DNA from 2 places in the Sphingomonas sp. LR60 genome. Region 1 is predicted to be linked to the other one. Evidence: riboswitches for the same ligand, from Rfam matches in the RefSeq annotation. Region 1 holds a riboswitch; the other holds the start of a gene.
The links. Region 1 has a riboswitch for cobalamin ahead of QP166_RS15280 (TonB-dependent receptor plug domain-containing protein). Riboswitches for the same ligand answer to the same signal wherever they lie in the genome.
Positions count from the first base shown of each region.

Region 2: linked by a shared signal. The riboswitch ahead of QP166_RS04060 (ABC transporter substrate-binding protein) and the one ahead of QP166_RS15280 (TonB-dependent receptor plug domain-containing protein) in region 1 are both predicted to bind cobalamin.

Region 1 is NZ_JASPFK010000001.1:3,208,588-3,213,898, reverse strand. Features, by position in the region: partial or broken gene cobT (nicotinate-nucleotide--dimethylbenzimidazole phosphoribosyltransferase) at 1-698, opposite strand, end outside; gene QP166_RS15285 (DUF1636 domain-containing protein) at 695-1,105, opposite strand; gene QP166_RS15280 (TonB-dependent receptor plug domain-containing protein) at 1,294-3,237, opposite strand; cobalamin riboswitch at 3,402-3,590, opposite strand; gene cobO (cob(I)yrinic acid a,c-diamide adenosyltransferase) at 3,773-4,378, opposite strand; gene QP166_RS15270 (hypothetical protein) at 4,401-4,817, opposite strand; gene msrB (peptide-methionine (R)-S-oxide reductase MsrB) at 4,860-5,309, opposite strand.
Region 2 is NZ_JASPFK010000001.1:865,644-870,954, forward strand. Features, by position in the region: gene QP166_RS04040 (acetyl-CoA carboxylase carboxyltransferase subunit alpha) at 1-427, shown strand, start outside; gene QP166_RS04045 (Flp family type IVb pilin) at 578-745, opposite strand; gene QP166_RS18915 (hypothetical protein) at 892-990, opposite strand; gene QP166_RS04055 ((deoxy)nucleoside triphosphate pyrophosphohydrolase) at 1,138-1,524, shown strand; cobalamin riboswitch at 1,506-1,702, shown strand; gene QP166_RS04060 (ABC transporter substrate-binding protein) at 1,808-2,620, shown strand; gene QP166_RS04065 (FecCD family ABC transporter permease) at 2,617-3,579, shown strand; gene QP166_RS04070 (ABC transporter ATP-binding protein) at 3,576-4,352, shown strand; tRNA gene QP166_RS04075 (tRNA-Cys) at 4,363-4,436, opposite strand; gene QP166_RS04080 (protein-L-isoaspartate O-methyltransferase family protein) at 4,579-5,253, shown strand; gene QP166_RS04085 (TolC family outer membrane protein) at 5,265-5,311, shown strand, end outside.

The DNA.
Region 1 (5,311 bases):
AATCGCGGCGATCTCGCGTCCGCCGAGCCGGCGAAGGCGTTCGAATGGTGTCGTGGCCTCGGCATGGCAGGCAAGCGCCGCGTCGACCGCCGCGATCTTGGCGGCGAGCGCCGGGCCGTGAACGCCGGTGCCGGGGCCGACCCAGTCCGACGCGCGGCCGCCGAAGCTGGCGGCGCACAAGGCGGCGGCGGGGGTGGTGTTGCCGATCCCCATGTCGCCGGGAATCAGCAGATCGGTGCCGGGCCGCACCGCCGCCGCGCCGGCATCGAGCGCTTCGAGACATTCCGCCTCGCTCATCGCGGCGGTCTGGGTGATGTCGCCGGTCGGCTGTTCCAGCGCGAGCGGAACGACGGTCAGCGACAGGCCGGCGGCGGCGGCCAGCGCGTTGATCGCCGCGCCGCCCTCGCGGAAATTGGCGACCATCTGCGCGGTGACGGAAGGGGAAAGGCGCTGACCCCGAGCGCCGCGACGCCGTGATTGCCCGCGAAGATCACCACGCGTCCGTCGTCGAGCCGCGGGCGCGCGTCGCGCTGCCATCCCGCCATGAACAGCGCGATCTCTTCGAGCCGGCCGAGCGATCCGGCAGGTTTGGTCAGCCGCGCCTGTCGCGCCGCCGCCGCCGCGCGCATCGCGGCATCGGGCGCGGGCAGCTCGGCGAGCGACGCGTCGAACGCAGCGACGCTGTCGAAACGCATCATGCCACCACCTGCCCGGCGGGGGGCACGCGGACGATGAAGTGCCCCTTCACCGCATCGGGCCAGAGCGCATAGGGCACCTGTCCGGTGGCGCTTTCGACATAGTGGCGCATGAAGGTCATGATCCCGGTCGCGGCGTCCTCGTCGGGGGTGAAGCCGCCGAGGACATAGCCGATCTTGCCGGGAGCGCGCAGGTGGATCGTGCAATGCCGGTCGCACGCGAAGAGGCACGGCATCTCCTGCACGGCGATATCGGCGACAAGCGGGTCGCGCGCCTGCACCGTCCGGAGCGCGGCGGCAAGCGCTGCGCCGCCGCGTCGACCGTCCGCCCCGTCGCGCGCGGTCGCCGAATGGCGGCAGCTGTTGCAGGCGACCACGGCAGGGCCGTCGGTGACGGGGATGAGGGTCATGTCAGCGGCTTTCGGGTGGCGTGGTGTCGATCGGATTGCGTCTCCGCTCGCAATGACGGCTGATCATCCACCGTGCCGTCATCCCGGACTGAATCCGGGATCCCGCTTCTTACCGCCACGGCCAGGAAGAAGCGGGGCCCCGGATCACGTCCGGGGCGACGGAGGGGGTGGGCGGCGCGATCATCCGATCAGAAGCGCCCGCGCAAGCCGGCGTAGACGCTGCGTCCCAGCGTGCCGTAACGGGCGATCGTCTCGTAGCGCTCGTCGAACAGGTTTTCGACGCGCGCGAACAGCCGGACGTTGCTCGACAGCGGCAGCTCGCCGCGCAGGTCGACGAGCGTATAGCCGCCGAGCCTGGTGGCGTTGCTGGCATTGTCGAACGACGTGCCCGCGAAGCGCGCCGCGACGCCGAACGAGCCGGACTCCGCGAACGTGTAGGTCGCGGCGACGTTGGCGGTATCGCGCGGGCGGCGCGGCAGCCAGTTGCCGAAGGTGCGGCCCGGCGAGCGGTCCTCCGAGAGCACCCAGCTGTAATTGCCGTCGAGGCTGAGGTGTTCACCGACCTGCGCGCGGGCAACCGCCTCGACCCCGCGCGCGAAGGCGCGGGCGACGTTCTGGTAATAGCCGAAGCGCTGCTCGGTGGTCGAGCCGGGGACGAAGCACAGCGGATCGGTGGTGCCGGGGTTGCAGCCGGTATAGACGATCTGGTCACGGCTGCGGCGCTCGAAATAGGTGCCGCCGAGCGCGAAGCGACCGTCCATGAAGCGCTGCTCGGCGCCGGCCTCCCAGCCCTTGGCGCGCTCTGGGTTGAGCGCCTGATTGCCGTATTCCGAGAAGAGCTGGTACAAGGTCGGCGCCTTGAAGCCCTCGCTGTAGCTCGCGCGCAGCACGGTGCCGGTCGGCAGTACCCAGTTCGCGCCGCCCGCGAACAGCGTCTGCGTGCCGAAGCGGCTGTGGTCGTCGTGGCGCACGCCGCCGTTGAGCGTCAGCCCGTCGAACGGCGAGACGTTGAGCTGGCCATAGAAGCTGGTCAGCTCGGCGCGGCCGCGCGCCGGGGTGCCGAGCGCATAGGGGGCCACGAAGTCCGAGGAGGCGGTGCTGAAGCGGCTGACCTCATTCTCGACGCCGAACACCGCGTCGACGCCTTTGGTGAGCGCGAGCGTGCCCTGATATTCGAGCCGGTGGTTGCGGCCGAGCGCGGCGAAGGTCTGCGTCTGCTCGACCTGGTCGGGGTTGTAATTGTCGCGATCGGTGTCGGTATAGCCGTAGCCGAAGCGGTTGCGCAGCCGCGCGTCGAACAGGTCGATGTTGAGGCCGGCATAGCCGACGAACTCGCGCGTCAGGCCGTATTCGGGGGTGTCGCCGCTGAAGCCGTCGAAGTCGTTGCGGCCGTTGGCATAGGAGCCGCGCAGGTCGGCGCTGATGCCCGGCGCGATCGTCAGCACCGCGCGCGCCTGCACGTTCTGGTTGGTGTAGCCGTCACGCTCGGTGCCGGCCTTCAGCGCGGAGATGCCGTCGGTGGTGAAGCTCTGCGCGCCGACCCGCCACGCGAGCGGCCCGGTGGTGCCGCCGAGCGCGGCCCGCGCGCTGACCGTTTCGCGCGAACCGCCCTCCAGGTCGATGCTGCCTTCGAGCGCGGCGGTCGGCAGCGGGGTGACGATGTTGACGACGCCGCCGATCGCCTGGCTGCCCCACAGGATCGACTGCGGTCCGCGCAGCACCTCGATCCGCGACGCGTCGCCGATCAGCAGGTTGGCGAAGTTATAGCCGCCGCCGGGCGAGGACGGGTCGTTGATCTTGACCCCGTCGATGACGACGACGGTCTGGTCGGCCTCGGCGCCGCGGATACGCAGCGAGGTGCTGGTGCCATAGCCGCCGTTGCGCGACAGCGAGACGCCGGGGGTGCGCAGCAGCAGGTCGGCGACCGACAGGTCCTGCGCGCGGTCGATCGCGGCCTTGTCGAGCACGGTGACCGAGGCGGTGACGCGGTCGGCGTCGACCGGCGCGCGATTGGCGGCGACGACGATGTCGGCGCCGGTGTCGGTCGCGGCGGCGTCGGGGCGCGGGGCTTCCTGCGCGAGCGCGGCGGTGGAACAGAGGAGCAGCGGAAGGGCGGCGAGACGATGGAACATGGTGGGTAACCCCTTGTGACGACGTAAAGCCGAGGGCGGGCCGCCGCGCGCGAGCATCCTCGCGGCGTCGACCGCCCACGGCGGTGGTTATCGTCACGCTGGGCTCGTCCGCCGGATGTGCCCCGTGCGGCCTTCCCGTCCGTTCGGCGCACCCTGGCCGAGCGAAGGACGATCGCGAACAGGCAGGTCTCCTGGCTCACGGGTCATCACCGATGCGCGCCGCCTTCTCAGCCCGGTGAGGGGCCAATGGCGTGTGGCGCGCGGGCTCGCCGCTTACAGTTGCAGGGGCAGCCGGGGTTTACCCGTTCCCTTTTGATCCCCGGTCAGAGGGAACCTGTCGCGGCGCGCGCCCTAGCCGGGGGCGGCGCGCGGGTCAATCGGGGGTGGGGTGCCGTAACACGAGAACCGTCATTCCCGCGGAGGCGGGAATCCAGACGCGCAGGTCCGTCGATAGAGGCGCAAGGTCAGAGGTTCTGGATTCCCGCCTTCGCGGGGATGACGGAGGGGGAGGCGGGGATGACGTCAGCCAGCGGCGTTAGAATTCCACCCCCGCCTGCGCTTTTACGCCGGCGCGGAACGGGTGTTTGACCTGGGTCATCTCGGTGACCAGATCGGCGGCCTCGATCAGCGCGTCGGGCGCGTTGCGGCCGGTGATGACCAGATGCTTCATCGGCGCACGCGCGGCCGCCACCGCCACCACCTCGTCGACCGGCAGATAATCGTAGCGCAGCACGATGTTCAGCTCGTCGGCGATCACCATCGCGATCTCGGGGTCGGCGAGCATCCGTTGCACCTCGTCCCAGGCCGCGCGGGCACTCGCCACGTCGGCAGCGCGGTCCTGCGTGTCCCAGGTGAAGCCATCGCCCATCGCGCGGAATTCGATCAACTCGGGAAAGGCGTCGAAGATCGCCTTCTCGCCGGTGGTCATCGCGCCCTTCACGAACTGGACGACGCCGACCTTCATCCCGTGCCCCATCGCGCGCACCGCCATGCCGAAGGCGGCGGTCGACTTGCCCTTTCCCGCGCCGGTGTGGACGATCAGCAGGCCCTTCTCGACGGTCTTGCCCTTCATCATCACGCGCCGCGCGGCCTGTACGCGGCGCATCTTGTCATTGTGGCGGGCGTCGCGATCGTCGGTCATGCGCCGCGGCGTAGCGGCAAGATCAATCCGCGGCCAGCACCGCCTCGATCTCGGCCACCGACACGCCGAACACCGCCGCCAGCGCCGCGGGCGTCGCGCCGCGCGCCGCCAGCGTGCGGATGCGCGCCGGGTCCTTGTCGGTGGCATAGTGGCGCGTGTCGCGCTCAAGGCGTTGATCGCCGGTGCGGGCGAGCGCGCCGGTGCTCTGGCGGCGGCGCGGGCGCGCCTCGCGTTCCTCGACCAACGTGGCGCGGCGCTGTTCCTCCTCGACGCGGCGGGCGGTGCGCGCCTCCTCGCGCAGCCGCGACGCCGCCTCGCGGTCCACGGCGCGTTGTTCGGTGCGGGCGAGCGCGCTGGCGACCCGCTCCTGCGCGCGCCGCTCACGCTCCTCGGCGCGGCGTGCCGCGCGTTCCTCCCAATCGTCCATCTCGGCCCTCATCGAAAGCGCGGCGTCAAAGCGCCGCGCGCCTATCAGGTCAAGTCAGCCGACGTCCTCGACCTGATCGAGATAGGCGCCATAGCCCTCGGCCTCCATCGCCTCGCGCGGGACGAAGCGCAGCGCGGCGGAGTTGATGCAGTAACGCAAGCCGCCGCGATCGCGCGGGCCGTCCTCGAAGACGTGCCCGAGGTGGCTGTCGGCGCCCGCCGAGCGCACCTCGGTGCGCACCATCCCGTGCGTGGCATCGTGCAGCTCGGAGACGTGTGCGGTGTCGATCGGGCGCGTGAAGCTGGGCCAGCCGCAATGCGATTCGTACTTGTCTGCGGAGGCGAACAGCGGCTCGCCCGAGACGATGTCGACATAGATGCCGGCGCGCTTGTTGCCGAGGTATTCGCCGGTGCCCGGCCGTTCGGTGCCGCTCTGCTGCGTCACGTAGAATTGCTCGGGCGTCAGCTTCGCCAGCGCTTCGTCGGTCTTGGTATAGTCGGTCATGC
Region 2 (5,311 bases), 2.3 Mb from region 1:
GGCGATCGCGCGCTCGACCGAGGCGTGCCTCGCGCTCGGCGTGCCGATGGTCGCGGCGGTGGTCGGCGAAGGCGGCTCGGGCGGCGCGATCGCGCTGGCGAGCGGCAATCGCGTGCTGATGTTCGAACATGCGGTCTATTCGGTGATCTCGCCCGAGGGCTGCGCCTCGATCCTGTGGCGTACCGCCGACAAGGCCCCTGACGCCGCCGAAGCGATGAAAGTGACCGCGCAGGATCTCAAGTCGCTGGGCGTGATCGACGCGATCGTACCCGAGCCGCTGGGCGGCGCGCACCGTGATCGCGACGGCGCGATCCGTGCGCTGGGCGATTGCATCGAGCGGATGCTGCGCGATCTGGCACCGCTCACGCCCGAGGCGTTGCGGCAGGATCGCCGCACCAAGTTTCTGAAGATGGGCCGCGTCGCCTAGGCGAGTTGATCCTTCCGGATTGACTGCCCTATTGCTCACACCGGACCTGATCCGAACGCCCGCTTTTCGGTTTCCCTGCCGGACGGACAAAGAGAAGGGCGGCGGAACCGATGTTCCGCCGCCCCACCGGTCACCGCCGGTCAAACCCTATTACGGGTTCGTCATCTTCGTCTGAACGTTGGTGAAGGTGGTGTTGAGCTGCGTGCCGATGCCCTTCATGGCAGCAATTGCGGCAACCGCGATAAGGGCAGCGATCAGACCGTATTCGATCGCGGTCGCGCCCTTGCTGTTCTTGAGGAACGAACGAATCTTCTGCATGTCGATCTCCAGTGACAACCTAAATTTCTGTACCCGCCGACGCACCGTTCAGGTCCATCAATGACGTTTCTAGAAGCGCAGGGTTGATAAAGGTTTAAGTGGAACCCTATGTTTTTGTTCAGTACCTTGGCGATCGACAACAATCGCTAGCGCGCTGACTGCAGGTTGCTGCTGATCGACGCGAAGATGCCCGTTACCGGGTGACCGATTGCGGACATGCCGCCGACGGCGGTCAGCGCGATCATCGCTACGATCAGCCCGTATTCGACCGCGGTCGCGCCGCGGGTGTGCGGCGCAAGGGCCCGCAACCGGGTTGAGAACGAGCGAGCAGCGGATCGACGTGACATGACCCACACGATATTCGAAACGGGTTAAGGAAGGATCGCAGCGCGATGCTGGTGGTGGCCGTGGCATTGACCGACGGGTCGGGGCGCTGCCTGATGCAGCAACGCCCGCACAACAAGCGGCATGGCCGGCTCTGGGAGTTCCCCGGCGGCAAGGTCGAGCCTGGCGAGCATCCGGTCGCCGCACTGATCCGCGAACTGGAGGAGGAACTGGCGATCAGCGTCGCGGTCGACGCACTCGATCCGCTCGGCTTCGCCACCGACATGCCTGTGACGATGCTGCTCTACCGCTGTACCGCGTGGCGGGGCACGCCGCGTCCGCTCGCAGCGCAGGCGTTCCGCTGGGATTGGCCGGAGGCGCTCATGCACCTGCCGATGCCGCCGGTCGACGTACCGCTGCTGGCGGCGCTTGCCCGCGCGCTGGCGGGCGGCTAGGCCCGATCACGCGATCAGGAAAGGAAATCCGGTAGGCAACGATCCGGAGCTGCCCCCGCAACTGTGACCGGCGAGCCGCTCGCCCCTCGTGTGCCACTGGATCGCTCGCGCTCCGGGAAGGCCGGGCGAACGGCGACGACCCGGGAGCCAGGAGACCTGCCGGATCGCGGTTGTCCTTCGCGCGGACGGGGTGTGCCGGGCGATCGGGGATTTTTTCCCGCGCGACGACGAACGAGTCGGGTCGGCGTGGGGATGGATGAAGTTGAGCGATCGTAGATTTCGCATGGCGCGGGTCGCCGCCGCAGTGCTGGCAGTGCCGGTGCTGATCGGTGCGGCGCCTGCACGCGCGCCGCGCGTCGTGTCGATCAATCCATGCCTCGACGCGATGCTGATGCAGGTCGCCGATCCGGCGCAGATCGCCGCGATCAGCCATTATTCGCACGATCCGCGCGCTACGTCGGTCCCGCTCGCCTGGGCGCGGCGCTTCCCCTCAACCTCAGGCACCGCCGAGGAAGTGGTAGCGCTCCGCCCCGATTTGGTGGTGGCAAGCGGGCATGTCGCGCCGGCCACGGTCGCGGCGCTGACGCGGATGCACATAAAATTGCGGCAGTTCGCGCTGCCCGACTCGATTGCGGAAAGCGCGCAGCAGGCGCGAGACCTGGCGGAGGCGATCGGCCATCCCGCCCGGGGCGCGGCGCTCGCCGGCCGAATCACTGCCGCAGCGCGCGCCGACGCGGTGCCGCCGATGTCCGCGGTGATCTTCGGGCCGGGCGGTCTGGTGCCGGGGGCGGGGACGCTGCCCGACGAGATGCTGCGGAGCGCCGGCTTCCGCAACGCCAGCGCCGGCTACGGGCTGAAGCGCTGGGACGTGCTGCCGCTGGAATATCTGCTCGCCGATCCGCCGCGCATCATCCTGTCGGTCGCCGCCGCGCAGGGCGCTGGGGAGCGGATGGAGCGGCATCGCGCGCTGCGGCGGCTAGGTACGCGCGTGACGATCGCGCCGTTCGCGGGCCGGCTGATGAACTGCGGCGGTCCGACGATCATCGCCGGGATGGCGCGGTTGCGGGCGGTACGCGCGCAGGTGGCGGCGCGATGACGCGCACGACGCTGTTGTTAGGGCTGGGCGTGCTGCTCGCCGCCGCGCTGTCGGTCGCCGCGGGGAAGGTGTGGGTGCCGCTTGACGGCTGGACCGCCGCCGATCCGCGTTCGATCATCATCGTCGAGTTGCGGCTGCCGCGGACGATCCTCGCGCTCGCGGTCGGCGCGGCGCTGGGGATGTCCGGCGCGACGATGCAGGGCTATCTGCGCAACCCGCTCGCCGATCCGGGGCTGTTCGGCGTGTCGTCCGGAGCGGCGTTCGGCGCGGTGTGCTCGCTATACTTCGGCTATGCCGCGCAGACGTGGCTGTTGCCGAGCTTCGCGCTGACCGGCGCCGCGGTCACGATGGCGGCGCTGGCGCTGATCGCGGGGCGATCGGGCAGCCTGATCCTGTTCACGCTCGCAGGGATGATCCTGACCAGCATCACCGGCTCGCTGACCGCACTGGCGCTCAGCCTCGCGCCGACGCCGTTCGCCGCGTCGGAGATCATGACGTGGTTGATGGGCGCGCTGACCGACCGGAGCTGGGACGAGGTGATGGTGTCGGTGCCGCTGATCCTGCTGGGGATGGCGGTGCTGGCGCGGACCGCGCGATCGCTCGATGCGCTGACGCTCGGCGAGCAGGCGGCACGATCGATGGGAGTCGATCCACGGCGGCTGCAAATGGCGGTGATCGTCGGAGTCGCCCTGACGGTCGGCGCGTCGGTCGCCGCGGCGGGGGTGATCGGTTTCGTCGGGCTGATCGTGCCGCATCTCGTCCGTCCGTTCTCGGGGCACCGCCCGTCCGCGACCCTGCTGCCGGCGGCGCTGGGCGGGGCGTTGTTGCTGACGCTGGCCGACAGCCTCGTGCGACTGGCGCCGACCGTCAGCGAGCTGCGACTCGGGATCGCGATGTCGATGCTGGGCGGGCCGTTCTTCCTCTATCTGCTAATCGCGATGCGGCGGCGGCTGGCATGAGCGTGCTGGCAACGGAAGGCGTCTCGCTGACGCTCGGCGGCAAGGCCGTCCTCCAATCGATCAACGCGGCGTTTGCGAGCGGGCGGGTCACCGCGCTGCTGGGGCCGAACGGTGCGGGCAAGAGCAGCCTGCTGGCGTGCCTCGCCGGCCTGCATGTGTCCGCCAGCGGCCGCGCGTCACTGAACGGCACCGACGTGCGGACATTGTCGGCTCAGGAACGCGCCCGGCGAATTGGCTTCCTGCCGCAGGCGGCGGACGTGCACTGGAACATCGACGTCGCGACGTTGGTCGCGCTCGGACGGTTGCCATGGCGCGGGCGTTGGGGCGAGACGGCCGAGGATCGCGCGGCGGTCGATGCCGCGCTGGCGGCGACCGGCATGACCGCCTTCGTGCGGCGCGGGGTCGAGCATCTGTCGGGCGGCGAGCGTGCGCGCGCGTTGCTGGCACGGGTATTGGCCGGTCAGCCCGAATGGCTGCTCGCCGACGAACCGCTCGCCAGTCTCGACCCCGCGCATCAGCTCGAGGTCGGCGCGCAGCTTCGCGCGGTGGCGGCGGGCGGCAGCGGCGTGGTGCTCGTGGTGCACGACCTGAACCTCGCGGCGCGGCTGGCCGACGATGTCGTGCTGCTGCGCGACGGGCGGGTGGTCGCGGCGGGGGCGGCGGACGAGGTGCTGACCGCCGCGTTGGTCGGCGAAACCTATGGCCTGACGGTCGAGACCGGCATCACCGCGACGGGGCAGCGCTACATCGTTCCGATCGGGCGGCCCGGTTGAGACGGGCCGCTGGAGGCGCGACCGGGAATCGAACCCGGGTGCAAGGATTTGCAGTCCTCTGCGTCACCACTCCGCCATCGCGCCTCGAGGCCGGTGAGGGCGCGCAGATGCGGGCGTGGCGGCATGATGTCAAGCGGCCGATTGCAAAGTGTGTTCTGCGCGCGATACAAGCCCGTTGGCGCAACGTGTGTTGCATCGATAAAACAGCTATGCCACAGGACGGCTCATGACCCTCTCCGCCCCCGCTCTCCGGAATGACGATTTCACCGCGATGCGCCAGGCGATGGTCGCCAGCCAGTTGCGCACCACCCAGGTCAACGATCCGCGCATCGTCGCGGCGATGGCCGAGGTGCCGCGCGAACGCTTCGTGCCCGCACAGGCCGCCGCGCTTGCCTATGTCGACCGCGCGGTCGAACTGGGGCAGGGACGCGCGCTCAACACGCCGCTCGCCACCGCACGGCTGCTGGTGCAGGCGCGATTGCAGCCGGGCGACCGCGTGCTGCTGATCGGTGCGGCGGCCGGCTATACCGCCGCGGTGCTGGCGTCGCTCGTCGCCGAGGTGGTCGCGGTGGAAACGCTGCCCGATCTGGCTGCCCATGCGCGCGACGCGCTGGCGCAGACTCCGAACGTCACCGTGGTCGAGGGGCCGTTGGAGCACGGGCACCCGGCCGGCGCGCCGTACGACGTGTTGATCGTCGATGGGGCGATCGAGGAACTGCCCTCGACGCTCGCTTCGCAGGTCGTTGACGGCGGGCGGATCGTCAGCGGGCTCGTCGATCGCGGCGTGTTCCGGCTCGCGGCGGGCACCCACCGCGGCGCGGCGACCGCATTGACGCCGTTCGCGGATATCGACTCGGTCCCGCTTCCCGGCTTCGCGCGTCCGCGCAGCTTTACCTTCTAAGGATCACCCCTTTGCGCCTTCGCTCGCCGTCGCTGCTGTCGACAGTTGCCATCACATT